4 regions of the Streptomyces sp. NPDC016845 genome follow, and region 1 is predicted to be linked to each of the others. Evidence: riboswitches for the same ligand, from Rfam matches in the RefSeq annotation. Region 1 holds a riboswitch; each other region holds the start of a gene.
What was found. A riboswitch is a leader RNA that binds a small molecule or an ion and turns the genes downstream of it on or off. The one in region 1 is predicted to bind cyclic di-AMP.

Region 1 (7,462 bases):
GTCCAGCGCCGCCACGATGTCCTCGCGGACCGCCTCGACCTGCGCGGCGGTCGGCGGGTCGGTGACCGTGCCGTCCTGCGCGACCAGGTGCCGCTCCGTCATCCGTACGCAGCCGATGTCGACCGAGTGCGCGGCGCGCACCTCCTCGTCACCGACCACGAACTCGGTCGAGCCGCCGCCGATGTCCACCACCAGGAACGGCGTGTCCAGGTCGGCCCGGCCCGTCAGCTCCTTCGTCGCACCCGTGAAGGAGAACGCCGCCTCCTGCTCACCGGTGATCACCTCGGGCTCGACGCCCAGGATGTCCAGGACGCCCCGGACGAAGTCGTCCCGGTTCGAGGCGTCGCGCGAGGCCGACGTGGCCACGAAGCGGACGTGCTCGGCGCCGTGCTCCTTGATCACTTCGGCGTACTCACGGCACGCCGCGAAGGTGCGCTCCAGCGCCTCGGGGGCCAGGCGCCCCGTCTTGTCGACGCCCTGGCCTAGCCGGACGATCGTCATCCGCCGGTCCAGGTCGACGAGTTCACCCGTCCCCGGATCCGCGTCCGCGACGAGCAGCCGGATCGAGTTCGTACCGCAGTCGATGGCGGCGACACGGGTCACTCGGCCACCTCCGGGGAGACGCACGGGCCCTTCTTCCACCACTCGGGCAGCATCTCGATCGCCTCGTCGCCCAGCGGGTTCACCCCGGGGCCCGCCGCCAGCGAGTGCGCCACGAGCACGTGCAGGCACTTCACACGGTCCGGCATGCCGCCCGCGCTCGGGAAGTTCTCCAGGACCTCGATGGCGTCACGACGGGCGATGTAGTCCTCGTGCGCCGCCCGGTACTGGCGCGCCAGCTCGGGGTCGGTCGCGAGCCGCTCCGTCATCTCCTTCATCACGCCGTTGGCCTCGAGGGTGCCGATGGCCGAGGCCGCGCGCGGGCACGTCAGGTAGTACGTCGTCGGGAACGGCGTGCCGTCCTCCAGACGCGGGGCCGTCTCGACGACGTCCGGGTTGCCGCAGGGGCAGCGGTGCGCGATGGCCCGCAGGCCGCGCGGCGGGCGGCCCAGCTGCTCCTGGAACGCGTGGATGTCGGCGTCCGTGGGCGCGGTGGGCTCGGTCTGGGGCGGGGGCGTTTCCATGCCTGTCTTTCACTTCGGTGTGGGGCGGGGTAACGGTGATCAGTTCGCGCGGTCGGCCTTGTCGACGCCGTCCCAGACGTTCGAGTACCAGGGGCGGTCGGCCGCGCCCTGCTCGTCCCGGCCGTCCTCGGTGGCGCGGGGATCGGGCACCACGTACCCGGTCTCCCCCGGCGCCACCATGTGCAGGCGCTCCCGGATCCGCTGCTCGGCGTAGGCGTCGTCCTGCCAGCGCGCCTTCTCGTCGCGCAGCCGCTCGACCCGGTCCTTCGCCTCCTGCTGCTGGCGTTGCAGGTCCGCGATCTCGCCGCGCTGGGACACGTACTGCCTCATCGGGTAGGCGAGCGCGACCACGAGCGTGCAGACGACGAGGGCGAGCAGCGCGGCCCGGCCGGTGAGGCGGGAGCGGCGGGCCTGGCGCTTGTTCTGCGAGCGGTAGACGCGCTCGGCCGTCTGCTCGCCGAGCACGCGCAGGCGGGTGGCGGTGGAGAAGCGGGCCGAGTCGCCCTGGCCCCTGCTCCTTACCTTTCCCGGCATTCGCCTGTCGCCTCCCCGATCCGAGCGCCGTCCGGCCGCCCACGTGCGTACGTCCCCGCACACGGTACGGGACCGAGTGCGGGGACGTACGGAACTACGGCGCCGGGGCGGTCAGCCCCTGCAACGCGGGAGCTCAGCCCTTGAAGCGCGGGAAGGCCGAGCGGCCGGCGTAGACCGCCGCGTCGTCCAGGATCTCCTCGATGCGCAGGAGCTGGTTGTACTTGGCGACGCGCTCGGAGCGGGCCGGGGCGCCGGTCTTGATCTGGCCGCAGTTGGTGGCGACGGCGAGGTCGGCGATGGTGACGTCCTCGGTCTCGCCGGAGCGGTGGGACATCATGCACTTGAAGCCGTTGCGCTGGGCCAGCTCGACGGCGTCCAGGGTCTCGGTCAGCGAGCCGATCTGGTTGACCTTGACGAGCAGGGCGTTGGCCGAGTTCTCCTCGATGCCGCGGGCCAGGCGCTCCGGGTTGGTGACGAACAGGTCGTCGCCGACGAGCTGCACCTTGTCGCCGAGCTTCTCGGTGATGGTGTTCCAGCCGGCCCAGTCGTCCTCGAACAGCGGGTCCTCGATGGAGACGAGCGGGTACGCGTCGACGAGCTCGGCGTAGTACTCGGTCATCTCGGCGGCCGAGCGCTGCTTGCCCTCGAACTCGTACACGCCGTCCTTGTAGAACTCGGAGGCGGCGACGTCGAGCGCGAGCGCGACCTGCTGGCCGGGGATGTAGCCGGCCTCCTTGATCGCTTCGAGGATGAGGTCGAGCGCGGCGCGGTTCGACTCCAGGTTCGGGGCGAAGCCGCCCTCGTCGCCGAGGCCGGTGGACAGGCCCTTGGTCTTCAGCACCTTCTTGAGGGTGTGGTAGACCTCGGTGCCCCAGCGCAGCGCCTCGGAGAAGGACTCCGCGCCGATCGGGGCGATCATGAACTCCTGGATGTCCACGTTGGAGTCGGCGTGCGACCCACCGTTCAGGATGTTCATCATCGGGACGGGCAGCAGGTGCGCGTTCGGACCACCGAGGTAGCGGAACAGCGGCAGGTCGCTGGCCTCGGACGCGGCGTGCGCGACGGCGAGGGAGACGCCGAGGATGGCGTTGGCGCCGAGCGAGCCCTTGTTGTCGGTGGCGTCCAGGTCGAACATCGCCTGGTCGATCAGGCGCTGCTCGGTGGCGTCGTAGCCGACGAGCTCCGGGCCGATCTGCTCGATGACGGCGAGGACGGCCTTCTCGACGCCCTTGCCCTGGTAACGGTTGGGGTCACCGTCACGGAGTTCGATGGCCTCGAAGGCACCGGTGGAGGCGCCCGACGGGACGGCAGCACGACCCGTGCTGCCGTCGTCGAGGCCGACCTCGACCTCGACCGTGGGGTTGCCTCGGGAGTCCAGGATTTCCCGGGCTACGACGACGTCGATGGACGGCACGAGCATCTCCTTCTGGGATGTGACACAACAGCGCGGGCGGCTGGCCCGCACCCCTGAGCGTAACCGCCCCGGGGGCATCGGCCAGCCGACCGCCCGTGTTGTGGACAACGCCGATAGCGAAATGTTTCCTAACGGAACAAAGACGGCGACCCCCGTTCCGCACACGTGCGGCGGAACGGGGGTCGCCTGAGCGAGCGGCCCTGGACCCGGCGTCCGCCGATGCCGGGTCGTCTAACTCCGGGGCTCCGGGGGCTCCGGGAGCTCCAGGGGTCCTACTTGAGGTGCAGCTGCTGGCCCGGGTAGATCAGGTCGGCGTCGGCGACGATGTCCTTGTTGAGCTTGAACACCTTCTGCCAGTTGGTGCCGTGCGCCTCGGCGATCTTGCTGAGCGTGTCGCCGGTGACGACCTTGTACTCGCCGTCGCCCTTCTCGACCTTCTTGCCGGTCGGGGTGGTGACGGTGTCCTTCTTGGTCTCCTGCTGCGGCTGAGCCTGCTGCTGCGGCTGCTCACGCTGCTGCGAGCGGGTCGTCGTGGAGGAGTCCGAGCGCTCCTGCTGCTGCGGCTGGGACTGCTGCGAGGACTGCGACTCGACCGGGGCGGAGTTGCCGGTGGAGGCGCCGGACAGGCCCACGCCGCAGCTCGGCCAGGCACCCTTGCCCTGCGAGGCGAGAACCTTCTCGGCGACCGATATCTGCTGCGCCTTGGAGGCCTGGTCGGCGGAGGACGCATAGGCGGTGCCGCCGTACGCGGCCCACGTCGAGGACGAGAACTGCAGGCCGCCGTAGTAGCCGTTGCCGGTGTTGATCGACCAGTTGCCGCCGGACTCGCAGGAGGCGACCTGGTCCCACTCGGAGGTGGAGGCGGCGGAGGCGCCCGTGGCACCCATCAGCGGAACGGCGACGGCGGCACCGGCGACACCCGCGAGGGTGGCGACACGGACAGCCTTGGACGGGCGACGGTGCTTGCCCTTGCTGGAAAGCAGCATGAAGGAATCCCCTCACCGACGCCTACGAGGTGAGCTGTCGGGTTCGGACCAGTGAGTGTCCGGCCGCGCAACCTTGTGCGCGGCTTAACCCCAAGCCGGCGGACCGGCGCTTACCTTGGGTCCCCCGCTCCTGCCTACGGCGCTGACGCGTCGACTGTTCCCGTACGGACGTTGGCAGGATTCGGCGTGACGTCCGTCGGGGCCCGCTGTGGCGAGCGGTGACGACGTTAAGCAGTCGATCCGCCCGATTTCAAAGACGATCAGGGTGTTTGAGACTCATGTCTCACTCTCGCAAAAGTGGACATACGCGCCTCAACCCTCCCTATTTTTCAGTTACTTTTCATCCGTTTCGAGGCCAAGATCCAGACTCTGACCAGGAAGGATGAGATCCGGGTCGGTACCGACCGTCTTCTTGTTGAGGTCGTAGAGGGCATTCCACCCGCCGTCGACGTTCTGCGCGGCCGCGATGTCCGTCAGATTGTCGCCGGAGCGGACCGTGTACGCGCTCTCGGCGCGGACCTCCTCGCGGGAGGCGTGACGGCCTTCACCCTGCCGGGAGACGGCGGTGTCGTCGGCGGCGCGGTCGCCCCGGTGGCGGCCGGCGGAGGACGCGTCCGGGCCGGCGTCGGAAGTGGCGTCCGTCTGCCCCGACTTGCCCGACTCGCCCTCTTCGGCGGTGCCGCTCGGCTCGTCGCTCGCCGTGTTACCGGGGGTATCGCCGGTGGCTCCGGCCGACGGGGCGTCAGATGCGGGCGCGTCGGCGTCCCCGGAGGAGCCGGAGCCGGATGTGCCGCCGTCCGCGCCCGACCCGCGCGCCTCGGACGCGCCACTCGCGCCCGGGTCCTGGTGACTCTTCTCTCCATCGGAGGCCGAAGAATCCGCCGAGTCCGCTGAATCCGACGAGTCCGCCGAGTCCGAGGCGCCGGAGGAACCCGCGGAACCGACCGCGTCCGGCGACTGGGCGAGGCCGGACGGCCGCGGGGAGACGCTCACCCCCGGGTCCACCTCGGCCGCGTCGTCGCTCTGCGTCAGACCGGCCACGATCGAGCAGCTGGGCCACACGCTGGGCCCCTTCGCCTGGAGCGCCTTCTCGGCGACGGCTATCTGCTGCGAACGGCTGGCCTCGTCGGCGGTCGGGGCGTAGTCGAGGCCCCCGTACTGCTCCCACGTCTCCTGCGACAACTGCAGCCCGCCGTAGTAGCCGTTGCCCGCGTCGAGGCTCCACTGCCCACCGGACTCACACTCGGCGAGCTTGTCCCAGGTGGTGGTGGTTGCGGCGTTCGCGCCCGTCGCGGCGAGCAGCGGGATCGCGATGGCGCTGCCGGTGACACCGGCGGCGACGACCAGAGCAGGGGCCTGACGAGGGCGACGGTGACGACCGTTCCCGGTGAGCATGCGGTTGCCTTTCGCGAGACTGATGCAGCACGCGACAGGGTGGCGGAAGTGGTGCCGGTTGTGCCTGTGTCGCGATGACTGGTGAACGTAGCGGGACTCGAACGCTTGTCACAAGTCGATGCAGCGCAGATCACGTGAAAGTCACGAAGTTGAAAATCTGTCAGCTTTCCGGGGTGTACGTCCGGCCGCGCTCGGGCGTGAACTCCACGGGCAGCGTGCGCAGTCCGCGCATGATGAGCCCGCCGCGCCAGCGGAGTTCGGCCGGCTCCTGGGCGAGCCGCAGGTCCGGAAGGCGCGTCAGAAGCGTGGCGAGGGCGGTCTGTCCCTCCAGCCGGGCGAGGGGCGCGCCGAGGCAGTAGTGGATGCCGTGGCCGTAGCCGAGATGCTGGTTGTCGCGGCGGGAGAGGTCGAGGGTGTCGGGCTCCGCGAACCGCGCCGGATCGCGGTCCGCGGCGGCGAGGACGACGAGGACCGGGTCGCCGGTGGCGATGGACTGGCCGCCGATGGTGAGGGGTTCGGTCGCGAACCGCCAGGTCGCCAGCTCGACGGGGCCGTCGAAGCGGAGTAGCTCCTCGACGGCGGTGGCGAGGAGAGCGGTGTCGTTCCCGGCCAGGCCGCGCTGCAGCCGCTCACGCTGCTCAGCGTGTGTGAGCAGGGCGAACGTCCCGTTGCCGATCAAGTTGACCGTGGTCTCGAAACCCGCGAACAGCAGAATGAAGGCCATGGCCGCGGCCTCGTTCTCGGTCAGGTGCTCGCCGTGGTCGGAGGCGCGGATCAGGCCGGAGATGAGGTCGTCGCCGGGCTCCTGGCGCTTGCGGTGGATGAGTTCGGCGAGGTAGCCGCGCATCTTCTTCACCGACCGGGCGACGCCGCCGCGCGGTCCGCCCCCGTGCCGGATCATCATGCCCGCCCAGTCCCGGAAGTCGTCCTGGTCCTCGCGCGGGACACCGAGCAGGTCACAGATGGCGTAGATGGGGAGCGGGAAGGCGAAGTCGTGGATCAGGTCGGCCTCGCCCTTCGCCGCGAACCGGTCGATGAGGTCGTCCGCCAGCTCCTGCACCCGGGGTGCGAATTCGGCCACCGTACGCGGGGTGAACGCCTTGGAGACGAGGCGACGCAGCCGGGTGTGGTCCGGAGGGTCGATGTTGAGCAGGTGCGTCATCAGATCGGCCTTGCGCTCACCCGGAATGCCCGTCTTGCCCTTGGCGTGCGAGGGCTCGTCGTGATGCTCCGGATTCTTGCTGAGCCGCTGGTCGGCAAGGGCCTGCCGGGCATCCGCGTACCGCGTGACCAGCCATGCCTCGACCCCGCTCGGCAAGGTGGTGCGATGCACGGGCGCGTGCTCGCGCAGCCAGGCGTAGGCGGGGTACGGGTCGCTCGCGAACTCCCAGGTGAAGAGTTCGGGCATGTCGGCGGGGGCGGGGCTTTCGGTCACCCTCCGACGGTATCCGGAGCGGGTGGCGGAGCCGTAGCGAAGGGGGCTAGTCCTCGTCGAGCCCCTCGTCGAGTCCCTCGGCCACGCGTACCGCCGCCCGGTACGCCCGTGCCGCCGCCCTCAGCGCTGTCTCCGGGTCGACGCCCTCCGCCTCCGCGCGCAGGGCCAGGGCGAGGAGTTCGTAGCCGATTCCTGTGCCGGTCGGCAGCGGGACGTCCAGGGACGCCGTGCGTACGCGGGAGCCGAGTTTCGCGGCGAGGGCGAGACCGGGCTGGCCCACCGGGACGCCGTCCGTGACCGAGGCGCGGCGCTTGGCCTCGCCCTTCTTGCGGAGCCAGATCTCCCTGACCTCTTCCGGCGTGGACGCGGTCTCGTCGCCGAAGACGTGCGGGTGGCGGTGGATGAGCTTGGTGACGATGCCGCCGGCGACGTCGTCCACGGAGAAGGGCTCCTCGGGGTCCTCCTCCGCGATACGTGCGTGGAAGACGACCTGGAGGAGGACGTCGCCGAGCTCCTCGCGCAGCTCCGTACGGTCGTCCGTCTCGATCGCCTCGACCAGCTCGTACGCCTCCTC
Region 2 (7,462 bases), on a different contig from region 1:
CGCCACCGCGAGGAGCGCGGGCAGCTGCTCGACCGTGCGTGCGGACGCGATCGGCGCGGTCACGGTGGGCTGCGCGGCGAGCCAGGCCAGGGCGACGGTGGCGATCTCGGCGCCGCGCGCCTGCGCGATCTCGTCGAGGGCGGTGAGGACCTTCTGGCCGCGCTCGGTCTCCAGGTGCTTGGCGGCGCCGCCCGCGCGCCGGCTGTCCACGCTGACGCCGGGCCGGTACTTGCCGGTCAGGAAGCCGGAGGCGAGCGCGTAGTACGGGACGGCCGCGAGCCCCGCGCGCGAGGCGATGTCCCGGCGGCGGCCCTCGTAGGTGTCGCGGGAGACGAGGTTGTAGTGCGGCTGGATGGCGACGTAGCGGGCGAGGCCCTCGCGCTCGGAGAAGTCGAGGGACTCCTGGAGGCGGTCGGGCGAGATGTTGGAGACGGCGATCTCGCGCACCTTGCCGGCCTTCACCAGCTCGTCGAGCGCGCCGATGATCTCCTCGACGGGGATGGTCTCGTCGTCGTCGAAGTGCGTGTAGTACAGGTCGATGTGGTCGGTGCCGAGGCGGCCGAGGGAGGCGTCGGCGGCGGCCTTGATGTTGGCGCCGCGCAGGCCCTTGAAGTCGGGGTGGCGGGCGACCTTGGTGGCGATGACGACATCGTCGCGGCTGCCCCGGGCCTTGAGCCACTTGCCGATGATCGTCTCCGACTCGCCGCCGTGGTTGCCCTCGACCCAGGCCGAGTACGAGTCGGCCGTGTCGAGGAAGTTGCCGCCGGCGGCGGTGTAGGCGTCGAGCACATCGAAGGAGGTGGCCTCGTCGGCGGTCCAGCCGAAGACGTTGCCGCCGAGGGCGAGCGGGAAGACCTCCAGGTCGCAGGAGCCGAGCTTGCGCAGGGGAGAAGAAGTCATGTGGTCATTCAACGCCCCCGCGGAAGCGAGTGTTCGGTCATACGGCCGTCAGAGTGCCAGGCCCTTGCCGCGCAGCCAGGCCGCCGGGTCGACGCCGGTCGCGTCCCCGCCGGGGTGGACCTCCAGGTGGAGGTGGGCTCCGGTGACGTTGCCGGTGGCGCCGACGCGGCCGATGACGTCGCCGGTCGAGACCTGCTGGCCGACGCTGACGTTCATCGAGGACTGGTGGCAGAACCACAGCTCGGTGCCGTCGTCGAGGGTGAGGATCGTGCGGTAGCCGTACGCGCCCGCCCAGCCGGCCTCGGTGATGGTGCCGCCGTGGATGGCGTAGATCGGCGTACCGGTGGAGGCGGCGAAGTCCAGGCCCGTGTGGTAGCCGGAGGACCACATGGAGCCGGGCTGCCCGAACGTTCCGGTGAGCGTGTAGGAGGCGACGGGGAGCTTGAAGCTCCTGGCCAGCTTGGCGAGGCGCTCGGCCTCGGCCTTCTTCTTGGCCTCCTCCTCCGCCTTCTTCTTGTCGGCGGCGGCCTTGGCCTCGGCCTTCTCCCGCTTCGCGGCGGCCTCCTCGGCGGCCTTCTTCGCCGCGGCCTCCTCGGCGGCGGCCTGCGCCTTGGCGTCGGCGGCGTCCTGCTGCGTCTCGGCCTGCTGCATGATGCGGGTGCGCAGCGCCTCACCGGCGTCCGCCTGCCCGCCGCTCATGGCGGTGAGCGGGGCGGTCTCGGCGGTGTCGGCGGAGGGGGCGGGGTCGTCGGCCATGAGCGCGCCCACGCCGGGCAGCGACGTGGCCTCCGGCAGCGAGTCCGTGACCGCGGAGAGGTCGGGCAGGGATATCTGGACGGCGGGCTTGCCGCCCTGCGCGGTGGCGATGCCGCCCGCGCCGACGGCGGCGATCACGCCGACGCCGAGGACCGTGGAGCTGCGCGCGAGGCCGCCGCGCTGGCGGGCCACGCGGTGCTTGCCGCGGACGGGGCGGACGGACTCCTCGGTGGGGTTCCACTCGTCGAAGCTCGTGCGCGGGGCACCGAAGCCGCCGTCGTCGGCCGGCTGGGCGGGGTACCCGGAGAGTTCGGGGGCAGGACGGTTCGACGCCACGGGGGCGCTCTCCTTTCCTTCCTTCTCGCCTACCGGGTTAGCTGACGGGTTCGGAGCAGGAAGGTCTCCTACGAGCACGGTCCGGCGCCCGGAAAGCGTCGGAACGATGCCTGATTCACCCCAAGTTGGTGGTTCCCCGGCTCCCTTGCGGGATTAGGCGCGTGCGCACGGAGCCGTCGCTTGTGACGGCTGGGACGACCGCGCTGCGTTATCGAACGTTAATAGACAGCGGACAGTAATTCCAAGCCGTTCCTGCCCCGTTAAACCTCACAGTTTCTGACCTAGTGTCAATTGTTATGCGGAGCGACGCCGTTCGGTCACCCCTGGTGACGTCGATCAAGGACGGCGGACGGCCAGCAGCGCCATGTCGTCGCTGGCCCCTCCCCCGGTGTGCAGACGCACCTCGTCGGCCAGCGTCGCGAGAAGCTCGTCGGGCCCCGGGAAAACGCGTCCGGTGAGCCGGGCCGCGGGGTCGTAGAAGATGCCCTTCGCGTCCCGCGCCTCGGAGAGCCCGTCCGTGTAGAGCAGCAGCGTCGCCGCGGGCGGGAACTCCGCCTCGGTCGCCCGGTCCGGCCAGGAGCCGAGCTCGCCGAGGCCGAGCGGGAGCGCCGCCTCGGCGGGGCTGATCACCCGGACCCGGCCGTCGCCGTGCAGCACGACCGGCTCGGGGTGGCCGCGGTTGAGGATGCGCAGGAGATCGCCGCCGTGCGGGATCTCGGCGAGCACGGCGGTGGTGAACCCCTCGAAGTCGTCGATGCCGCGCCGCCGCGACCCCTCCCGGGCCAGCGCCCGCTCCAGGCGCTGGGCGACCGCCTCCAGGCTGTCCTCCTGCTCGGCGGCCTCCCGGAACGCCCCGATGACGACGGCGACGGCGGCGACCGCGCCCATGCCCTTGCCGCGTACGTCGCCCACGACCATCCGTACGCCGTGCGGAGTGTCCTGCACCGCGTACAGGTCGCCGCCGATGAACGCGTCGGCCTGCGCCGCCTCGTAGCGGGCCGCGATGGCGAGACCCCCGATCCGTCCGGCCGGGCGCGGCAACACCGCGAACTGGGCCGCCGCCGCGATCTGCCGCGCGGAGGCCAGCTCCTCGTCGCTGCGGCGCTTGATCCGGTTGATGAAACAGGCCAGGAGGCAGACGGTGGCGACGGTCGCCATCTCGGTGTAGACGCCGCTGTGGAACAGCTCGTATCTGAGGTGTACGGCGACGATGGCGGCGATCGAGGCGACTCCGGCGGCGATGGTGCTGCCCAGCGAGAAGAACGGGGCGGCGACCAGCGGCGCCGCGCTGAAGAGGGGCGAGCCGGCGAACCCGGACGGCGTGCAGTACTCGTAGACCGCGCCGCCGATGATCAGCAGCAGGGGCAGGATCCGCAGGAAGAAGGGCGTGCCGGGGGCGTCCGCCGGATGCCTGTGCCGCCCTCCTCGCTGCCCCACCACGTGTCTCCTGCCGTCCGCGCCCGCTGTCCGGCGTCTCACCAAAGGGTTCCCGGGGAGGAGGCCGGGGGGCGACCGGTACTGCTCCGTCCGGGTCAGGGCGGGAATGCGGGAAGGGCCGCGCAGGCGCGCCGAAAACGGAACGAGGCCGGAATCTTGGAAGATTCCGGCCTCGGCCTTCAGTAGCGGGGACAGGATTTGAACCTGCGACCTCTGGGTTATGAGCCCAGCGAGCTACCGAGCTGCTCCACCCCGCGTCGGTGAACACAACACTACGCCATCAGGGACGATGAATGCCAATCGCGCCCGTGTCCGGCGCCTCCCGAGTGGCGTTAAGAGGACATGACCTCAACACGACGAGCCCTCACCGCTGTCCTGCTCGCTGTCGGCGCCACCGCGATCGTGGCCCCGGCGGCGCAGGCCGACACCACGCCCAACGCGGCGGGCAACATGATCTCCCCGACCGCCACGCTTGACGCGGTCACCACCATGGCCATCCCGGCCGCGCACCGTGACGAGGTGCCCCGCACCGCCGAACAGCTCCAGGGCCTCAACCAGCTGAACAAGCTGAGCGAGCTGCACCAGCTGACGGACCTGGTGGCGCCGGTCACCGGCCTGCTCGGGGCGTAACGGCTCCCGGCGAGGTATCCGGACACACGAGAGGGGCAGCTGCGCTCAGCAGCTGCCCCTCAGGTGTGTCAGCTGTTCCCCGTGCCGTTGGCGGACAGCGCCGAGATGTCGTCCAGGATGTGCGACAGCGGCTCGTCCTGCTTGGCCTGCGTGGCGTTCTCCGCACACTGCTGGTTCTGCGGCGCCGACAGGACCGGGATGTCCTGGACTCCGACGTTGACCAGACCCACGATGTTCTGGACGTTCGCCTTGACCGGCAGGCCGACACAGAGCTTGTTCAGCGTGCCCTGCACCAGGGTGAGCTGCGGACTCTGGTCCCCGTCGGCGGAGGAGTTGCCGAACGCGTCCTGAGCCCCGTTGCCGCTGGCGGAGTTGGTGCCGTTGTCGTCACCACTGGCCAGAGCCTGGGGAGCGGCCACCGCCGACAGGCCGGCGACGGAGGCGGCGATCGTTGCGGCTGCCCACAGCTTCTTCATGTGAATTCCCTTCATGACCGAACTCCGTTGACGGAGTCACGGTTAGACAACTGGCCAGAATTACTACGGTTGCGAACCCTGACCCATTCGGGTTAGTCATGCGCCCCGGTAAAACAAAGTTGGGCCGCCGATTGTGGCGGCCCAACGCGTGCGGCGTACGGATCAGTTGTTACCGGTGCCGTTGGAGGAGAGAACCGGGATGTCGTTCAGGATGTGCGACAGCGGCTCGTCGCCCTTCGCCTGCGTCGAGTTCTCGACACACTGCTGGTTCTGCGGGGCCGACAGGATCGGGATGTCCTGGATGCCGACGTTGACGAGGCCCACGATGTTCTGGATGTTCGCCTTGGCGGGCAGGCCGATGCAGGGCTTGTTCAGGGAACCCTGGATGAGCGCCATCTGCGGGCTCATGTTGCCGTACGTGGCCGAGTTGCCGAACGCCTGCGACGCGCCATTGCCGCTGAACGAGGTCGTCGGGCTGTCGTCCCCGTTCGCCAGCGCCTGGGGCGCGGCCGCCGCGGAGATGCCGACGAGAGACGCGGTGACGGCGGCAGCCGCCACAGCCTTCTTCATCATGAGAGATTCCCCTTCAGTTGTTTCCGAGAGCATCCGTATCAACTACGCGCGAGCCGGTTTGGTTGCCCGAATTCACTCGGACGGGGAACCGCACGCCATGCGGATAATCAGACTCTCGGCACAACGGGTGAATCTGCGGAACCATCGCGTTCCCGGGGAGTTGTTCTTTTCGCAGTAACCGGTGCCTGTCAGAAAAGGAACAGAAAAAATGCTCAAGAAGGCAATGGCTGCAGCTGCAGTCGCCGTGTCCGTAGTCGGCATCTCCGCGGCGGCCGCGCCCCAGGCGCTCGCGAACGGCGACGACAACGGCACCACCTCGGCCAGCGGCAACGGCGCGCAGCAGGCATTCGGCAACTCCTCGACCGACGGCGACATGAGCCCGCAGCTCAGCCTGGTCCAGGGTTCCCTGAACAAGCCCTGTGTCGGCCTGCCGGTCAAGGCCAACATCCAGAACATCGTGGGTCTGGTCAACGTCGGCATCCAGGACATCCCGATCCTGTCGGCCCCGCAGAACCAGCAGTGTGTCGAGAACTCGACGCAGGCGAAGGGCGACGAGCCGCTGTCGCACGTCCTCGACGACATCCCGGTTCTCTCCTCCAACGGCACGCAGAACAACTGATTCAGCTGCGCACCCGGTCCGGGCCGCCCGCATCGTTCGACCGCGGGCGGTTCGGGCCTTTTTACCGGGCGTCGGTCCGCTTCGTCGCCCGGTCGGCACAGTTTCCTCAGCCGGTGCCGGCTCGTTTGCTTTGCGGAGTCCCAAGAATTTTCCTCGGTAAGAAGGAGAAAAGCATGTCTCTCAAGAAGAGCGTCACGATCGCGGCCGGTGCCGTCATGGCCTTCGGTATCGCGGCCCCGGCATTCGCCGACGCCGGTGCGCAGGGTGCGGCCGTGAACTCCCCGGGTGTGCTCTCGGGCAACAACGTGCAGGCCCCCATCCACATCCCGGTCAACCTCTGCGGCAACACCGTCGACGTCATCGGTCTGCTGAACCCCGCTTTCGGCAACCCCTGCGCCAACGACTGACGCGCGACCGCGCGGTGTTTCTCCCGGCCGACCCCGGTGCCTTCCGGCACCGGGGTCGGCTTCGAATTGAAGCGGGAAAGGAAGAACAGTGAGGCAGGCACTGAGAATCGGGGCCGTGACGGTCGTCGCGGCGACCGGCATTCTGTCCGTGCCGGCGACGGGCGCCCTCGCCCTGTCGGGCGATCAGGGACGAGCGAGCGGTTCTCCCGGTGTGCTGTCGGGCAATTCGGTGTCGATTCCCGTCACCATCGGCGCCAACGCGTGCGGCAATTCCGTCGACGCGGTCGGTGGGCTGAACCCGGCGACGGGTGACCGCTGCGGCAATGGGGCGAAGCCGAGCCTGCCGTCCCCTCCCCAAAACGCGCGGGAGCATGAACAGCAGCGGCCGGACGAGCCGCCCCGTGAGCCGCGGGAGGCTCCGGGCGCGCCGCCGTCCCAGCCGCGGTCGGTTCCGCCCGCCGCCGAAGACGTACGCGAGGATGCGCCGGAGACGGCGGTACGCGCGCGGGCGGACGGGGAGCGGCTCGCCGAGTCGGGGGCCGGGGAGAACCTGCCGGCCGCCGCGGGGGCCGGGGCCGCGCTCGTGCTCGGCGGCGCGGTCCTCTACCGCAGGACCCGGACGGGCGCGCTGCGGCGGTGAGGCCGGGCCGGGAAGAGCAGCCTCGGCGCTCTTCCCGGCCCACAGAGGAGGCCGCGGTGAACGCTGCCTACCAACGGCGTGACGCCGACGGCTGGGAGGGAGGCAGCGCGGCCCATCTCATGACAGCCGACAGTCGACCACCGAACCGGCGCCTTGGATGCACCGGTTCACCCGTTTGCCAGGCATTTCACCCCAATGGGGCCGTAGGCGGCATATGCGCGGCCCCGGCCCGACTGCCGCGCCAGGTACCGCTCGACCCCGGCGACCAGGGCGGGCGCCGTGTACGTCGCCCCGTGCACGAACCGCATCGCGGGACCGTAGTCGGGGGTCGTGACCAGGCCCGCGAGGAAGAGCCCCGGGTAGGCGGAGGCGAAGCCCCGGCCGACGCGCGGGGTGTGGGCGGGGCTCGGTGCCAGCATGTGGCGGACCCGGGGCGTGAGGACCGTCATCCGCGCGCAGGTCGCCCGGAACCCGGTCGCCGCGATGACGTGATCGGTCTCGAAGTCCTCCAGGCCCTGTGACGTACCGACCGTGCGCAGCCGCAGCCGGCCCGCCGACGGGAGGGCGTCCACGATGGTGCGGCCCATGCGGAGGTCGATGCCGGCCGCGTCGACGCGGTCCCTGACCCACCAGGCGCCCGCCGGGCCGAGCGCCGTCTCCGCGACGGCGGCCCGGGTGCGCTCGGGCA
Region 3 (7,462 bases), on a different contig from region 1:
GTTCGCGGCCGTCGGCGCGCTCACCCTCGCCAACATCTTCATCGCCGTGCTCTGGACCTGAGCCGCCTGCCCGAGCCGGGGTCGGCAGGTTCGGGCGGTGCCGCACCGCCCGAACCCGGCCCGGCCGCAGTCAGGCGGGCCGCACCACGCTGTGGATCGAGGACGTGCCGTCGTAGTAGATGGACTCCTCGCGGACGTACGCGCCCGGCTTCGGCGCGTGGATCATCATGCCGTCGCCGAGGTACAGGCCGACGTGGCTGATGTCGTCGTAGAAGAAGACCAGGTCACCGGGTTGGATGTCGGACAGCGCGACCGTCGTGCCGGACTCCACCTGGTCCCAGGTGGTGCGCGGCAACGAGATCCCGGCGGCCTTCCACGCCGCCTGGGTGAGCCCCGAGCAGTCGTACGAGTCAGGGCCCGTGGCGCCCCACACGTACGGCTTGCCCTCCTGGGACTTGGCGAACGCCAGCGCCTTCGCCGCCTTGGCCGCGTAGCCGGACGAGGTGCTGCCGGAGGTGTCCGACCCCGTGGACCCGGTGGAGCCCGACCCCGTGGACCCGGTGGAGCCCGACCCCGTGGACCCTGTGGACCCGGAGCCCGAGTCGGCCTGCTCCTGGGCCGCCTCCTCCGCCGCCTTGCGCTTGCGCTCCTCCTCCGCCTTCTGCTTCGCCGCCAGCTCGGCGGCCTTCTCGCGGGCCGCCTGCTCCTTCTTCTTCTCGATCGCGGCGAGCCGCTGCTTCTCCTCCGCCGTCAGCTCCGAGAGCAGCACGCGCGCGTCGGAGAGCTTCGACTGCACGCTCTGCTTCGACGTCCGCAGATCGGTCTGCGAGGAGGTGAGCTGTCGCAGGTTCTCCTGCGCCTCGGTGCGCTTCTTCGCGGTCGCCCGCTGCTGCTCCTGGTAGTCGTCGACGGCCTTCTTCTGGTCGGCCGTCATACGGCTCAGCAGCCGGTCCTGCGCGAAGTAGTCCTCGGGATCGTCCGCGAGGAACATCGTCGCGGTGTCGCTCATCCCGCCCGTCCGGTACTGCTCGGCGGCGAACCGGCCCAGCTCCTGGCGGGCCGTGTTCATCTTGTCGGTGCGCTTCGCGATGTCGTCGAGGAGTTTGTCGACCTGCCGTTTCTTGCTGTCGGCCTGCTCCTTGGCGGCGTTGTACTTCTGCGTGGCGGTCTCGGCCTGCCGGTACAGGCTGTCGACCTTCTTCCGCACCTCTTCGAGGCTCGGCTTCGCCGGCGCGGGCGCTGCCTGCGCGGTCTGCGAGAGGAGGGCGACCGAGGTGAGGGCGGCGGTCGTGATCCCGACCGCGGGGGTGGTGCGCAGGCCACCGGTCATCCGGGAGCGCGTGCGCGGCTTGCGGTGCGACGCCAAGGCTGGCGACTCCTTCCGTGGTCCGCCTACCGGGTTAGCTGTCGGGTTCGGGCGTACGGAAGGCTGCCCTACGGCCGGCTGCCCGCTGTCGTTGTCGCTGACGTCGACGACGGGCCTTCGGGCCGATTCACCCCAAGGTCGGTGGGTCCCCGGTTCCCTGCCTCACGGCGTACGGGACTCGGCGGGGGCTGCCCGCTCGCCGCGGCGCTCGCGGTCGTGGGGACGGACTGCCCGCGCAGCACCGTAGCCAACTCGTGTTGCTGCTGTGAAGGACGTTGTTCGATATGCCCGATACATTTTCGTGACCTTGGCGACAGTGAGGCGCCGAGTCCTGAAGGAGGGGGCGGGGTGTCAGTGGGTCCGCCTAGACTCGTACGGCGATGAGCAGCCTCTTTGACGACAGCTTCCTGGCGGGCCTCCAGAACCGGACCGATGGGCCCCCGCCGCCGCCCGACAGCGAGCACGAAGGACCGGAGCCCGAGCCGATCCCGGACGATCTGTTCGGCGGGAAGTTCGACGCGCCCCCGGCCAGGGACGAGTACTACCGCGGCGGCGCGCCCCGCCCTGCCCTCGACCCGGCGGCGCTGCTCGACGGGCTGAACGAGAACCAGCGGGCGGCCGTCGTGCACGGAGGCTCGCCCCTGCTCATCGTCGCGGGCGCCGGTTCCGGCAAGACCCGCGTCCTCACCCACCGCATCGCCTACCTCCTCGCCGAGCGCGGTGTGCACCCCGGCCAGATCCTCGCGATCACCTTCACCAACAAGGCCGCGGGCGAGATGAAGGAGCGCGTCGAGTCCCTGGTGGGCCCCCGGGCCAACGCGATGTGGGTCTCCACCTTCCACAGCGCCTGCGTGCGCATCCTGCGCCGCGAGTCGAAGAAGCTCGGCTTCACCTCGTCGTTCTCGATCTACGACGCCGCCGACAGCAAGCGGCTCATGGCCCTGGTCTGCCGCGACCTGGACCTCGACCCGAAGAAGTTCCCGCCGAAGTCCTTCAGCGCCAAGATCTCGAACCTGAAGAACGAGCTGATCGACGAGGAGGACTTCGCCAAGACCGCGGCCGACGGTTTCGAGAAGTCCGTCGCCCAGGCGTACGCGATGTACCAGTCGCGGCTGCGCGAGGCGAACGCCCTCGACTTCGACGACCTGATCATGACCACGGTCAACCTGCTGCGCGCGTTCCCCGACGTCGCCGAGCACTACCGGCGCCGCTTCCGCCACGTCCTGGTCGACGAGTACCAGGACACCAACCACGCGCAGTACGCGCTGGTGCGCGAGCTGGTCGGGCCCACGGAGGGGGAGGACGCCGACCCCGCCGAGCTCTGCGTCGTCGGCGACGCCGACCAGTCGATCTACGCCTTCCGCGGCGCCACCATCCGCAACATCCTCCAGTTCGAGGAGGACTACACGGACGCGACGACGATCCTCCTGGAACAGAACTACCGCTCCACCCAGACGATCCTCAGCGCGGCCAACGCGGTGATCGAGCGCAACGAGTCGCGCCGCCCCAAGAACCTCTGGACCAACGCGGGCGCCGGCTCCCAGATCACCGGCTACGTCGCGGACACCGAGCACGACGAGGCCCAGTTCGTCGCCGAGGAGATCGACCGGCTCACCGACGCCGGCGAGGCCAAGGCCGGGGACGTCGCCGTCTTCTACCGCACCAACGCGCAGTCCCGTGTCTTCGAAGAGATCTTCATCCGCGTCGGCCTGCCCTACAAGGTCGTCGGCGGCGTCCGCTTCTACGAGCGCAAGGAGGTCCGGGACGTCCTCGCCTACCTGCGCGTCCTGGCCAACCCCGAGGACTCCGTCCCGCTGCGCCGCATCCTGAACGTGCCGAAGCGCGGCATCGGCGACCGCGCCGAAGCCATGATCGACGCCCTCTCCCAGCGCGAGAAGATCTCCTTCCCGCAGGCGCTGCGCCGCGTCGACGAGGCGTACGGCATGGCGGCCCGCTCGACCAACGCCGTGAAGCGGTTCAACACCCTCATGGAGGACCTGCGGACCATCGTGGAGTCCGGCGCCGGACCGGCCACCGTCCTCGAGGCCGTCCTCGAACGCACCGGGTACCTCGCCGAGCTGCAGTCCTCCACCGACCCGCAGGACGAGACCCGCATCGAGAACCTCCAGGAACTCGCGGCCGTCGCCCTGGAGTTCGAGCAGGAGTCCGCGCAGGCGGACACGGACGCCGAGGGTACGGGCGAGGGAGAGGGAGAGACCGGAGGCGCCGACCTCTCCGCCTTCCTGGAGCGGGTCGCGCTCGTCGCCGACTCCGACCAGATCCCCGACGAGGAGGACGACGGCAGCGGCGTCATCACCCTGATGACCCTGCACACCGCCAAGGGCCTCGAATTCCCCGTCGTCTTCCTGACCGGCATGGAGGACGGCGTCTTCCCGCACATGCGCTCCCTCGGCCAGACCAAGGAGCTGGAGGAGGAGCGCCGCCTCGCCTACGTCGGCATCACGCGCGCGCGGGAGCGGCTGTACCTGACGCGCTCCTCCATGCGCAGCGCCTGGGGCCAGCCCTCGTACAACCCGCCCTCCCGCTTCCTGGAGGAGATCCCGGACACGCACCTGGAGTGGAAGCGCAAGGGCGGCTCCGCGCCCGCGCCCTCCACGAAGGGGATCGGGGGCGGCATCGCCGCGTCGCTGTCCTCGTCGCGCTCCCGTACGACACCGGCGTTCGCCACGCGCCGCGCCAACGAGAAGCCGGTCGTCTCCCTGGCCGTCGGTGACCGCGTCACCCACGACCAGTTCGGCCTCGGCACGGTCGTCGGCGTCGGCGGCTCGGGAGGGAACGCGGAGGCGACGATCGACTTCGGCGACCCGAAGCCGAAGCGGCTGCTGCTGCGGTACGCGCCGGTCGAGAAGTTGTAAGGCTCTCTGTTCCGGTTACTGGTCCTGCTACGTCGGGTCCAGGCCGTGGCTGCGAAGCCACGGCAGGGGGTCGATCGCGGCGCCGCCGTTCGGCCGCACCTCGAAGTGCAGGTGCGGTCCGGTCGAGTTGCCGGACTTGCCCGAGTGCGCGATCACGTCACCGGCCTTCACCGGCCCGTTCGTCACGGTGTACGAGGAGAGGTGGCAGTACCACGTCTCCGTACCGTCCTTCGCGGTGACTATCGCCATGTTCCCGTACGCGGAGTTGATCTGCGTGCGCACGGTCCCGTCGGTCGCCGCCATCACCGGCGTCCCGTACCAGACGGGGAAGTCGATGCCCGTGTGCACGGACATCCAGTTGATACCGGCCTGGCCGAAGTAGGCGCTCAGCCCCTGCCGCTTCACCGGCAGCGCGAACTTGGGGCGCGCCGCCTCCTTGCGCGCGGCCTCCTCGGCGGCGTTTCTGCGGTCCTGCTCCTGCTTCGCCTTCAGGTCGATCCGCTCCTGCGTGCGGCTCGCCCGGTCGGCGAAGTCACCCGCGTCCGCGGAGAGATCCTTCAGCTGCGTGTCCAGCTGGTTGTTGGCGACGGCCGGTTGTACTGGTTTCGCGTCGGGCGCCGACGCCGCCTGCGCCTGGCCCCCTTCGTCCCCGCCGCCGCCCACCGACGCTGCCGCGATCCCCGCGACCCCGACCACGCACACCGACGGCACCGCGATCGTCAGCAGCGCGGAGCGCTTGGCGGGGGTACGGCGCCTCGAACGGGTGGCTGAACGGTTCGCCGCGCGGGGCGTGGGCCCGGGCTCGGGCTCTGGGCCGGGCTCCGGTGCGGGCTCCAGGTCCGGCTCGTCGTCGTGCTGATCGTCATGTGCGGCCGGGTATTCGGCGGGGCTGTACTGGTCCGGCACGTAGGCGTGTGCGCCGGTGTCGGTGTCGGTGTCAGTGTCGGTGAGGCCGGTGGACTCTGCCGAGTTCCACACCGTGGCGTCGTACGCGCCCGTGTCGTAGGCCGTCGCCCCGAAGAACGGCGCCTCGAAGGTCTGGGTGGCGTCGGGCTGCCCGCCGTAGACCTGCGTGTCGTAGGGCTGGGCCTGCCACTGGCCGGTGTGCTGCTGCTCGCTCACCGCCCAGATGGCGGTCGTGTCGTAACTGCCCGTCTCGAAGCCGCCCGCTTCGAAGCTGCCTGTGTCGTAACCGCCTGTGTCGTAACTGGCTGTGTCGTAACTGCTTGTGCCGTGGGCGTACGCCGATGTGTCGTACGAGGAAGTCGGCCACTGGCCCGTGTGGTAGAAGCCCGATTCGTGGGAACCCGTGTCGTACGACGCCGCGTTGTACGGGGTGTCGCCCGGGAAGTCACCGAAGAGGGGGTCGGTGCCGAAGCTGGTCGTGGAGTGCCCGTCGAACGCCGCGTAGTGCGCGGTCCCCGACGGATGACGGTCGTTCACCAACTTCTCTTTCGCCTCGACAACAGGGGCTGCCAGAGCAGTGTCGGCGACTGTACCCGGCGGTACGAGGGCGCGACAATCTTCGGCAGGTTTCATGCCCCGCGTAATCGGGCAATCAGCCGCCTTTCGGTGAACTGTGGGCGCAGTGTTGGTTCTGAGTTCGAGCCCCGTTCGACGATTCGTCGCATTTGCCCGCCCGGACAGGTGTCTTCAGCGCATCGCCTTCAGGCCACCGTCAGGCCACCGTCAGGCCGCCGACCGAGTCGGCGGCGGCGCCTCCCTTGCGCGTCGGGGCGGCGTCGAGCGCCTGGCGGATGCCGGTCGCGACCGCCGGGTGGACCGGGAGGGCCAGGTGTCCGATCCCCGTCACCCGCACGTTCTGCGCGAGCAGGTCCTCGTGGTCCACGCACGCCGTCTTCAGCGGCACCATCAACTGGTCGAGGTCGCTCCAGAAGCTCACGAAGCGCGTACGGCAGCCGGGCGCGGGCCGCTTCAACTCCTCGATCACCGACGAACCGGGGCGCATCTGCCGCACGATCGGGTGTGCGTCCGCGAGCGGTGCGACCCTGGTGCCGGCGTGCGGCGTGCCGAGCGTGACCAAGGTGCGGATCCGCTCGTCGCCGCCCAGCCGCTGCACGTAATAACGCGCTATCAGTCCGCCCAGACTGTGGCCCACCACGTCGATCCGCTCCTGGCCCGTCCGCTCGCAGAGCTCCTCCACGTGCCGGGCCAGCAGCGCCGCCGCCGTCCGTATGTCGCAGGTCAGCGGCGAGTAGTTGAGCGACTCGACCTGGTGCCTGCCGTGCTGGGCCAGGCTGCGGCGCAGCAGGACGAAGACGGAGCGGTTGTCGATGAAGCCGTGCAGGAGGAGGACCGGGGTGCCGTCCGCTCGGGCGTCCGTAATGTCCTGGGCATCCGGGGTGCCTTTGGCGTCCGGGGTGCCTTGGGCGTCCGGGGTGTCCGGGTTCTGGAGCTCCGGGTGGGCGGGCGGCCCCGGGTACCTTCGTTCCGGGAGGATGCCCGACGGGTAGAAGAGCAGATGGCCCGCGAGGATCGCCAGCTCGAGGGCGGTCGCCTTCAGCAGGGCGATCGAAAGCCCGGCCAGTCTTACCGGCAGCACCCGGCAGAGCGGGCGAAAGGGCGAACTCCTCGTGACCTGCATAGGTCAGCCTCCCGTCGGCACGCGGAGGGCGCCTCTGTCCCCCGTGTGCACTCGATGGGGAGCCGGGTGAAGTGAGTCCCGCGGGCGTGTCGTACGGCTGGCGGCGCGATGGCGCGGCGGCCCCGAAACGGCTCCCCTCGCGCCTGTTCCGGAAAAGACGATGTGCCGGCCGGAACGGTTGCGGCGCGCAGTGAACATGTCCCTTTGTGTGATTTCCCCCTCCCCGTGCACCGTGAAACTGCCCCTTGCGGGATGCTGTGGATAACGTTCGTTCACTTCGGATGTCCCGGATGGGTATCCGGACCCCTCGGCCCGGGTACCAAGGTCCGGGGGTCAGTCACTTCATGGAGGCAGTGATGGGTGTGGCAGCCGGTCCGATCCGCGTGGTCGTCGCGAAGCCGGGGCTCGACGGCCACGATCGCGGGGCCAAGGTGATCGCGCGGGCGCTGCGCGACGCCGGTATGGAGGTCATCTACACCGGCCTGCACCAGACGCCCGAGCAGATCGTGGACACCGCCATCCAGGAGGACGCCGACGCCATCGGTCTCTCCATCCTCTCCGGCGCCCACAACACCCTCTTCGCCCGCGTCATCGAACTGCTCAAGGAGCGCGACG
Region 4 (7,462 bases), on a different contig from region 1:
GGCGGTGACGGCGACGTCCTGGGCGCGTGCCAGGTCGGCGGCGAGCTGCTCGATGTCGTCGGCCCCTGCGGGCGCCGCCTTGACGGTGCGGCGCGGCGGCGGCCCCTCGCCCTTGCGCAACTGGTCGACGAGGGAGCGGAGTTCGGCCTGACCGCGGGCGCTGGTGCGGCGCAGTACGAGGACCCGGTCGCGGACGGTCGCGGCGGCGCGCTCGGCGGCGAAGGCCGCGATGACGATGCCCGCGACGGTGACGACGCAGGCCCCGCCGAGCACCGCCCACAGGGCGAGGCCGGGCCGCACCCCGCCGGCCCGTACGAGGAAGAGGACGGCCGCGCTCGCGGCGAGCGCCACCGCGAGCGGCGGCAGGACGGCGAGGCGCAACAACTGGGGCCGTATGTGGGTCTCGGCGGGGCGGGGTGCGGCCCGCCCCGCCGGCCTGCCGTGCCGGCCGCCTTCGCGACGTTCTGCGCGGGCGGCAGGCTGGCGGAGCTGCGACATACGGGGTCCTCGTCCTCGGTTCCCTCGGGGTCTGGGCAGGCCGGAGCGGCGGCAGGAAAGATCGACCAGGCGTCGCGCGGCGAGCACTCACGGTAGTCGGCAACGCCTCACACGCGGTGGGCAGTTGCCAAACTCCGGCGGCCGAGATCCCGCTCTGGTATGAGCCCTCGCACGGCAGACCGAATACGCGGACGGGAACCGGAACGCGGACGCCCCGGCCGTCAGGGACGGCCGGGGCGTTCTCACGAAGGGTCGGTCAGCGGTCGCCCGCCAGGTCCAGCTCGGCGGGGGCCGGGCCGCCCTCCTTCAGTTTCGGCACCGTACGGTCCCAGTGCCGTACGACGGGCTCGCAGACGCCGCGCCACCAGGCGTCGGTCGGCAGCTCCCCGCCGGGCTCGAACGGTTCGCCCGGCTGTGGGGTGGCAAGGGCCTGGCCGGCGTCCTCGGCCACGTCCATGGACCACTCGCCGGGCTCGGCCCACGCGTGGGGCGCCAGGTTGAACGTGCCCCAGTGGATCGGCATGAGCACGCCGTGCGGCTGTCCGCCCTGGAGGTCGAGGTGGGCGCGCAGGCCCTCCTCGGGCGTCATGTGGATGTCGGGCCAGAACTCGGCGTACGCACCGACCTGGATCATCGTCACGTCGAACGGTCCGTGCGCCGCGCCGATGTCCTGGAAGCCCTGGAAATAGCCCGTGTCACCGCTGTGGTAGACGCGGTGCCCGGGTCCGGCCGCGACCCAGGACGCCCACAGGGTGTGCTGCGGGTTGCGCAGGCCACGGCCGCAGAAGTGGCGGGCGGGCGTGGCCGTCAGGGTCACGTCGCCGATCCGGGTCGACTCGTGCCAGTCCAGCTCGCGCAGCCGGTCCGCCGGGACACCCCAGTGCTCCAGGTGCGCGCCGACGCCGAGCGGCACGGCGAAGACGGTGTCCGTCCCCGCGAGGGCCTTGATGGAGGGCATGTCCAGGTGGTCGTAGTGGTCGTGCGAGATGACGACCACGTCGACCGGGCCGAGCGCCGCGAGGGGCAGCGGCGCCGGGTGGAGCCGCTTGGGCCCCGCGAACGCGAACGGGGAGCAGCGCTCGCCCCACACCGGGTCGAAGAGCACTCGTACGCCGTCGATCTCCACGAGGACGCTGGAGTGGCCCATCCAGGTGACGCGCAGCCCGCTCGCGGCCGGTTTCGCCAGGTCGGCGACGGTGGTGGCGTGGACGGGGACGGTGCCCGTCGGGGCGCGCCTGGCCCGCTCCTCCTTCTGGAAGTAGACCTTCGCGAAGTCGAGCATCGAGCCGTCGGGCTTGGTGCGGGTGCCCTGCGGGTTCTGGAACTGCCCGTCGGCGAAATTCGGCGACCTGCGGATCCGCGCAAGGCGGGCGCCCGTGGCCTCGGTGCCGAAGGCCGCGGGCTGGAGCGAACGCAGCCCTGGAGTCAGGGAACGTGGCACAGCGCCTCCCGTTGATCGATCAAGGTATTCCATTATGAGCCGCGGGCGCGGAGGTCAGGAGGCGGACTCCAGATGCGCCTTGATGAGGTGCGGGTCCACGAAGCCCTTGGCCGTCACGCGGTCCCCGGAGGACTCCCCGCGCAGCCTGCGCCCGATCCACGGCACCAGGAACTCGCGCGCCCAGTGGATGTCGTCGCGCCGCACCGCGAACGTGCCGCGCGGCGGGAGGAGCGGCCACGCCTGCTCGGGGTCGGCGGGCACGTCGAGGCCGAGCGCCTGGGCGGCGCGCAGGGCTACGCGGGTGTGGCCCTCGGCGGAGAGGTGGAGGCGGTCCTCGTCCCAGGCCCTGCGGTCGTGGATGGACTTGAGGGACCAGAGGTCGAGCACCGGGCAGCCATGGCGGTCGGCGATGGCGCGTACGTGCATGTTGTACGTGGCGATCTTGCCGCGGAGGTGCTTGAGGACGGCCACGTCGCGGGTGTCGAAGCCGGTGGCGACCATGACGGTCCCGGCGGCCTCGGCGAGCCGGGCGACGGCCTTCTCGAACCGCTCGGCCACGTCGTCCGGGTCGGTGCCGGGCCGGATGATGTCGTTGCCGCCCGCGACGACGGTGACGAGGTCGGGGGCGAGTTCGACGGCCTTGGGAACCTGGTCCTCGACGATCTGGTCGAGGAGTTTGCCGCGGACGGCGAGGTTCGCGTAACGGAAGGTGTCCTCGGGGGCGCGGTCGTCGAGGAGGACGGCGAGCCGGTCGGCCCACCCGACGAAGCCGCCGTCGGGGCCGGGGTCCCCGACCCCTTCGGTGAAGCTGTCCCCCACGGCCGCGTAGGACCGAATCGTTCCGCTGTTCGTCGCGCTGACCGTGCCGCCGCTGAGTGCTCTCGATTCGTTTGCCACGACCACACATCTTTCACCTTCGGATGTGACCTACGCGATCGTAACCAGGGGTTGACGAGGGGTGAGAAAACACACTCGGCGCCCGGGGAATAACCCCGGGCGCCGAAGAACACGCAGGTGCGGTGGTGTCAGATGCTGACGCCGTGGCCGCGCAGGTACGCGACCGGGTCCACGTCGGAGCCGTAGTCCGGGGACGTACGGATCTCGAAGTGCAGGTGCGGCCCGGTGACGTTGCCGGTCGAGCCGGACAGGCCGATCTGCTGGCCGGCGGTCACGGTCTGCCCGGCGGAGACGCCGAGGGACGACATGTGGGCGTACTGCGAGTAGCGGCCGTCGGCGTGCTTGATGACGACCTCGTTGCCGTAGGCGCCGTCCCAGCCGGCCGAGACGACGGTGCCCGGGCCGACGGCCTTGATGGCGGTGCCGGTGGGCACGACGAAGTCGGTACCGGTGTGGTAGCCGCTGGACCACATCGAGCCGGAGGCGTGGTAGGCGGTGCCGGTGGAGCCGTCGACGGGCTTCACCCAGCCGGAGCTGTCGCTGCTGCTCGCGGTGGCCGTGGTGGAGGCCTTCTGCTCCGCGCCGTCCAGCGTGAGCTTCATGCCGGGCTTGATGCGGTCGGCGTCCGAGCCGACGACGTTCTTGTTGGCGTCGTACAGCTTCTTCCAGCCGCCGTCGACCTTCTGCGCGTCGGCGATCTTCGAGAGCGTGTCACCGGACTTGACCGTGTAGGTCTGCGCGGTGGTGTCGCCGGTCGCCGCGTGGGCGCCGGTGGCGCCGATGAGCGGCAGGGCGAGCGCGGCCCCGCCGGCCGAGACGACGGCGGCGGCGCGGGTGATGCGCCGGGTCTTCGAGCTGCGGTGCTTTCCCTGAGCGGGCATGCCGGTTTTCCTCTCCGTCGCCTACGAGGTGAGCTGTCGGGTTCGGGCTGGAGCTGCCCGGCCGCGCCCGCCGTACGGGACACGACTTCACCCCTAGCCGCATGGGGGAATTCCCTGGCGGCGTTCTGCCTGTGGGTCCCCCGCTCCTGCCGTCACGGGTCGTTGTACGGGATTCCGGGCGGCGGCAGGATTAGGCGTTCCGTCCGGAGTGAATGGTGACCGTAATGCAGTGGCAAAGGCGGCGACAAACAGCGAATTCGCCGGAGGGCCCGCTTTCTTGATCGTCTGAGGGTTTCCTGTGTCACCCAGCGTCAATGGACAACCTTTTCCGCCGTTACGCCGCTTAGGAATTCCGCAGAATGCAATGCCGGTCGGTCGCCACGGACGGTCACGGTTATGAGCCTGCTCACCCTCCCGGCCCGGGGACCGTCCGGAGCGTGTGTCGTATCGTCGGAGCGCGCCCGCCGACACGAGCAACGCGGGCGACTCGACCCGGGAGGAGCCCCCGTGACGCAGCACGCCCCGTCCACCGAGCCCGAGCTGACCGGAGTGCGCAACTTCCGGGACGTGGGCGGCCTTCCGGCCGTGGACGGCCGGCGCGTGCGCCCGGGTGTGCTCTACCGCAGCGGCCACCTCGCGCACGCCACCGCCGAGGACGCCGCGTTCCTCGCCGGGCTCGGCCTGCACACGATCTTCGACTTCCGCAACGACGCGGACCAGCGCCTCGACGGCGCCGACGTGGAACTGCCCGGCGTGCGCAACGTGAACCTGCCGCTGACCGACCCGGCGGACGGCGCCGAGTTCTGGCGGATGGTGCGCGACGGGGACATAGAACAGCTGCGCTCCCTCCTGTCCGAGGGGCGCGCGGCGAACCGCATGATCACGTCGTACCGGGCGATCATCTCCGAGCGCACCGCCGAGCACAGCCGCGTCCTGCACGCGCTCGCCGAGGACAGCGTGCCCGCGCTGATGCACTGCGCGGCGGGCAAGGACCGCGCGGGCCTGTCGGTCGCGGTGACGCTGCTCGCCGTGGGCGTGGAGCGGGACGCCATCGAGGCGGACTACCTGGAGTCGAACGCCAAGCACCGGCGCTACAAGGTGCGGCGCAGCGGCACCACGGCCGACACCTACTCCCCCGAGGTCATGGAGCTGCTCAGCCCGCTCTTCGACGCCCGCGCCGAGTATCTGCGCGCGGCGTTCGACACCATCGAGGAGACCTGGGGCACCGCGGACCGCTACTTCGCGGAGGGGCTCGGGTTTGGCGCGGCCGACCGCGACCGGCTGCGCGAGCGCCTCCTCGACTGAGGCCCGGCCGCGCTTCTCACTGGTTGGCGCCCAGCGTGAACAGCATGTAGATGAAGGCGGCCAGGGCGTGGCCCGCGAAGACGTAGACGAGGACCCGCACCCAGATGCCGCGGGGCAGCTTGTCCTCGATGTCGCGGTTCTCACTCATGTCAGACCTCTCGGGTCGGGCCGGCCGCCGGGCCGAGGCACAGCGCGGCGGTGGGGCTCTGCAACAGGGTGTGTACGAAGAGGAGCTCGGCCCCGCCCCGGTCCGCGGCGGCGATCCGGTGCGGGGTGAGCGAGTCGAAGTGGGCGCTGTCGCCGGGTTCGAGCCGGTAGGACGTGTCGCCCAGGCGCAGGTGGAGCCGGCCTTCGAGGGCGTAGAGCCACTCCTCGCCGGGGTGGACGCGCACGATGTCGCCCTGCGATCCGTAGGGCACGTGGACGCGCAGGGCCTGCATGCCGCGGCCCGGGGAGCCGGCCTGGAAGTAGGTCCAGCCGCCGGCCTCGGTGGCCTCCATGGCGTCGGCCCGGACCACGGCGCCGCGGTCGGCCGGGGCCTCGCCGAGGAGTTCGGAGACCGTCGTACCGTAGATACGGGCGAGGGCGAGCAGCATCGGCAGCGACGGCTGGCGCCGGCCGGTCTCCAAACGGGACAGATGCGCCGGTGAGAGCCCCGCGGAGCCGGCGGCGGCCTCGAGTGTGAGGGCGGCGCGGTGGCGCAGGGCGCGCAGCTGGGGTGCGACGGCGGGCAGCTCGGCGGGGGCCGCCTCCTCCGGCAGGGCAGGGATCATACTTCGCATTGAGCCAGAGCCCTGCCCTGGAGGCAAATTTCTTGCCTCAGAGACAAACCGCAGGAGTCTTCGGTCTACCGGTTGGCGACCGCCTGCTTGATCAGTGTCCTGCCGAAGTCCCACATCAGGCCGCCGCCGCTGTGCGCGTCGTCCATGACGGCCGTGAACGCCTCCACGAAGCGGTCGATGTCCGCCTCGTCGATCACCAGCGGCGGGATCAGCTTGATCACTTCTAGGTGGTCGCCGGAGACCTGCGTGAGGATGCGGTGCTTCTGGAGCAGCGGCACGACCACCATCTGCGCGAAGAGGCCCTTGCGCGCGGCCTGGAGCATGGCCCAGCGGCTGCGCAGCTTCAGCGACTTGGGCCGGCCGAACTCGATGCCGATCATCAGGCCGCGCCCGCGGACGTCGCTGAGCAGCTCGTACCGGTCGATCAGCGCGGTGAGGCGGGAGGCGAGCAGTTCGCCCATCACGCGCGCGTGGGCGACCGTCTCCTCGTCCTCCATGACGCAGAGGACGGCGAGCCCTGCCGCCATGGCCTGCGCGTTGGCGCCGAAGCTCGCCGAGTGGACCAGGACGCGGTCCATGGACGAGTAGACCTTCTTGAAGATCCAGTCCTTGCCGATCGTCGCCCCGACGGGCACGTAGCCGCCGGACAGCGCCTTCGCCACGCAGACGAGGTCGGGCTCGACGCCGTCCTCGTGCTGGTAGGCGTAGAAGTCGCCGGTGCGGCCGAGCCCGGTCTGCACCTCGTCGGCGATCAGCAGCGCCTTGTGCTTGTGGAGCAGCTCCTGCGCGGCGCGCAGGTAGCCGGGCGGCGCCTCGTGCACGCCCTTGCCCTGGATCGGCTCGACGATGAGCCCGGCGACGTCGCCCTTCTTCAGCTCCCGCGCGAGTGCGTCGAGGTCGCCGAGCGGTACGGCGGTGTCGGGCAGCAGCGGGGCGAAGCCGTCGCGGAAGCCGTCCTCGCCGTTGACCGAGAGCGATCCTGTGGTCAGGCCGTGGAAGGCGTGCGCGCAGTACAGTACGCGCGGCCTGCCGGTGGCGTAGCGGGCGAACTTGAGCGCGGTCTCGACCGCCTCGGTGCCACTGTTGCCGAAGAAGACGCGGTCCAGGTGCGGGCTGTGCATGAGCAGCTTCTCGGCGAGCAGGCCGGGCAGCGGCTGGCAGTCGAAGCGGGTGAGGTCGGCGAGCGAGGCGTCGAGGACGTCGTGCAGCGCCTTGCGCACGACCGGGTGGTGGCGGCCGAGGCCCATGACGCCGAATCCGGCGAGCATGTCCAGGTAGTCGTTGCCGTCCGCGTCCCAGAAGTGCGCGCCCTCGGCCCGCTCGTACACCTTGTCGAAGCCGATGGTGTGGAGCATCTTCGGCAGCTGGTGGTTGAGGTGCTTGGTGTGCAGCTCGTACCGTTCGGCGCCGCGCTCGGCAAGGAGCTTGCCGAGGTCGAACTCCTTGGTCATACGTGGTTCTCCTTGCCGGCCTTCTCGGGCTCGCCGATGTCTTTGCTGGCTTTCAGGCTCGTACTGATGCGCCCGGCGATTTCCACCGGTGTCAGGCCGATGTCGGCGAGCACCTCGCCGCGTTTCGCGTGTCCCAGGAACTGCTCGGGTATGCCGAACCGCCGGACGGGCACGTCGACGTCGGCGTCGCCGAGGGCGAGCGCGACG

Region 2: another riboswitch for cyclic di-AMP. It lies ahead of ACH4RC_RS34075 (M23 family metallopeptidase); the one in region 1 lies ahead of ACH4RC_RS24130 (transglycosylase family protein).
Region 3: another riboswitch for cyclic di-AMP. It lies ahead of ACH4RC_RS10530 (NlpC/P60 family protein); the one in region 1 lies ahead of ACH4RC_RS24130 (transglycosylase family protein).
Region 4: another riboswitch for cyclic di-AMP. It lies ahead of ACH4RC_RS03685 (M23 family metallopeptidase); the one in region 1 lies ahead of ACH4RC_RS24130 (transglycosylase family protein).

Annotation. Positions count from the first base shown of each region.
Region 1 is NZ_JBIRPI010000010.1:98,954-106,415, forward strand. Features, by position in the region: gene ACH4RC_RS24110 (exopolyphosphatase) at 1-603, opposite strand, end outside; gene ACH4RC_RS24115 (DUF501 domain-containing protein) at 600-1,124, opposite strand; gene ACH4RC_RS24120 (septum formation initiator family protein) at 1,164-1,658, opposite strand; gene eno (phosphopyruvate hydratase) at 1,792-3,072, opposite strand; gene ACH4RC_RS24130 (transglycosylase family protein) at 3,345-4,058, opposite strand; cyclic di-AMP (ydaO/yuaA leader) riboswitch at 4,063-4,255, opposite strand; gene ACH4RC_RS24135 (transglycosylase family protein) at 4,392-5,453, opposite strand; gene ACH4RC_RS24140 (cytochrome P450) at 5,614-6,861, opposite strand; gene ACH4RC_RS24145 (nucleoside triphosphate pyrophosphohydrolase) at 6,935-7,462, opposite strand, start outside.
Region 2 is NZ_JBIRPI010000022.1:20,882-28,343, forward strand. Features, by position in the region: gene ACH4RC_RS34070 (aldo/keto reductase) at 1-900, opposite strand, end outside; gene ACH4RC_RS34075 (M23 family metallopeptidase) at 949-1,992, opposite strand; cyclic di-AMP (ydaO/yuaA leader) riboswitch at 2,004-2,162, opposite strand; gene ACH4RC_RS34080 (PP2C family protein-serine/threonine phosphatase) at 2,329-3,429, opposite strand; tRNA gene ACH4RC_RS34085 (tRNA-Met) at 3,613-3,686, opposite strand; gene ACH4RC_RS34090 (hypothetical protein) at 3,772-4,059, shown strand; gene ACH4RC_RS34095 (rodlin) at 4,128-4,535, opposite strand; gene ACH4RC_RS34100 (rodlin) at 4,698-5,108, opposite strand; gene ACH4RC_RS34105 (rodlin) at 5,317-5,727, shown strand; gene ACH4RC_RS34110 (chaplin) at 5,901-6,134, shown strand; gene ACH4RC_RS34115 (chaplin family protein) at 6,250-6,774, shown strand; gene ACH4RC_RS34120 (NAD(P)-binding domain-containing protein) at 6,942-7,462, opposite strand, start outside.
Region 3 is NZ_JBIRPI010000003.1:41,587-49,048, forward strand. Features, by position in the region: gene ACH4RC_RS10525 (hypothetical protein) at 1-61, shown strand, start outside; gene ACH4RC_RS10530 (NlpC/P60 family protein) at 131-1,366, opposite strand; cyclic di-AMP (ydaO/yuaA leader) riboswitch at 1,374-1,560, opposite strand; gene pcrA (DNA helicase PcrA) at 1,747-4,242, shown strand; gene ACH4RC_RS10540 (peptidoglycan DD-metalloendopeptidase family protein) at 4,270-5,685, opposite strand; gene ACH4RC_RS10545 (lipase family alpha/beta hydrolase) at 5,921-6,847, opposite strand; gene ACH4RC_RS10550 (cobalamin B12-binding domain-containing protein) at 7,204-7,462, shown strand, end outside.
Region 4 is NZ_JBIRPI010000001.1:882,154-889,615, reverse strand. Features, by position in the region: gene ACH4RC_RS03700 (sensor histidine kinase) at 1-498, opposite strand, end outside; gene ACH4RC_RS03695 (MBL fold metallo-hydrolase) at 755-1,972, opposite strand; gene ACH4RC_RS03690 (SGNH/GDSL hydrolase family protein) at 1,994-2,836, opposite strand; gene ACH4RC_RS03685 (M23 family metallopeptidase) at 2,965-3,717, opposite strand; cyclic di-AMP (ydaO/yuaA leader) riboswitch at 3,723-3,908, opposite strand; gene ACH4RC_RS03680 (tyrosine-protein phosphatase) at 4,225-5,022, shown strand; gene ACH4RC_RS03675 (DUF6126 family protein) at 5,039-5,170, opposite strand; gene ACH4RC_RS03670 (helix-turn-helix domain-containing protein) at 5,172-5,795, opposite strand; gene ACH4RC_RS03665 (aspartate aminotransferase family protein) at 5,870-7,255, opposite strand; gene dxs (1-deoxy-D-xylulose-5-phosphate synthase) at 7,252-7,462, opposite strand, start outside.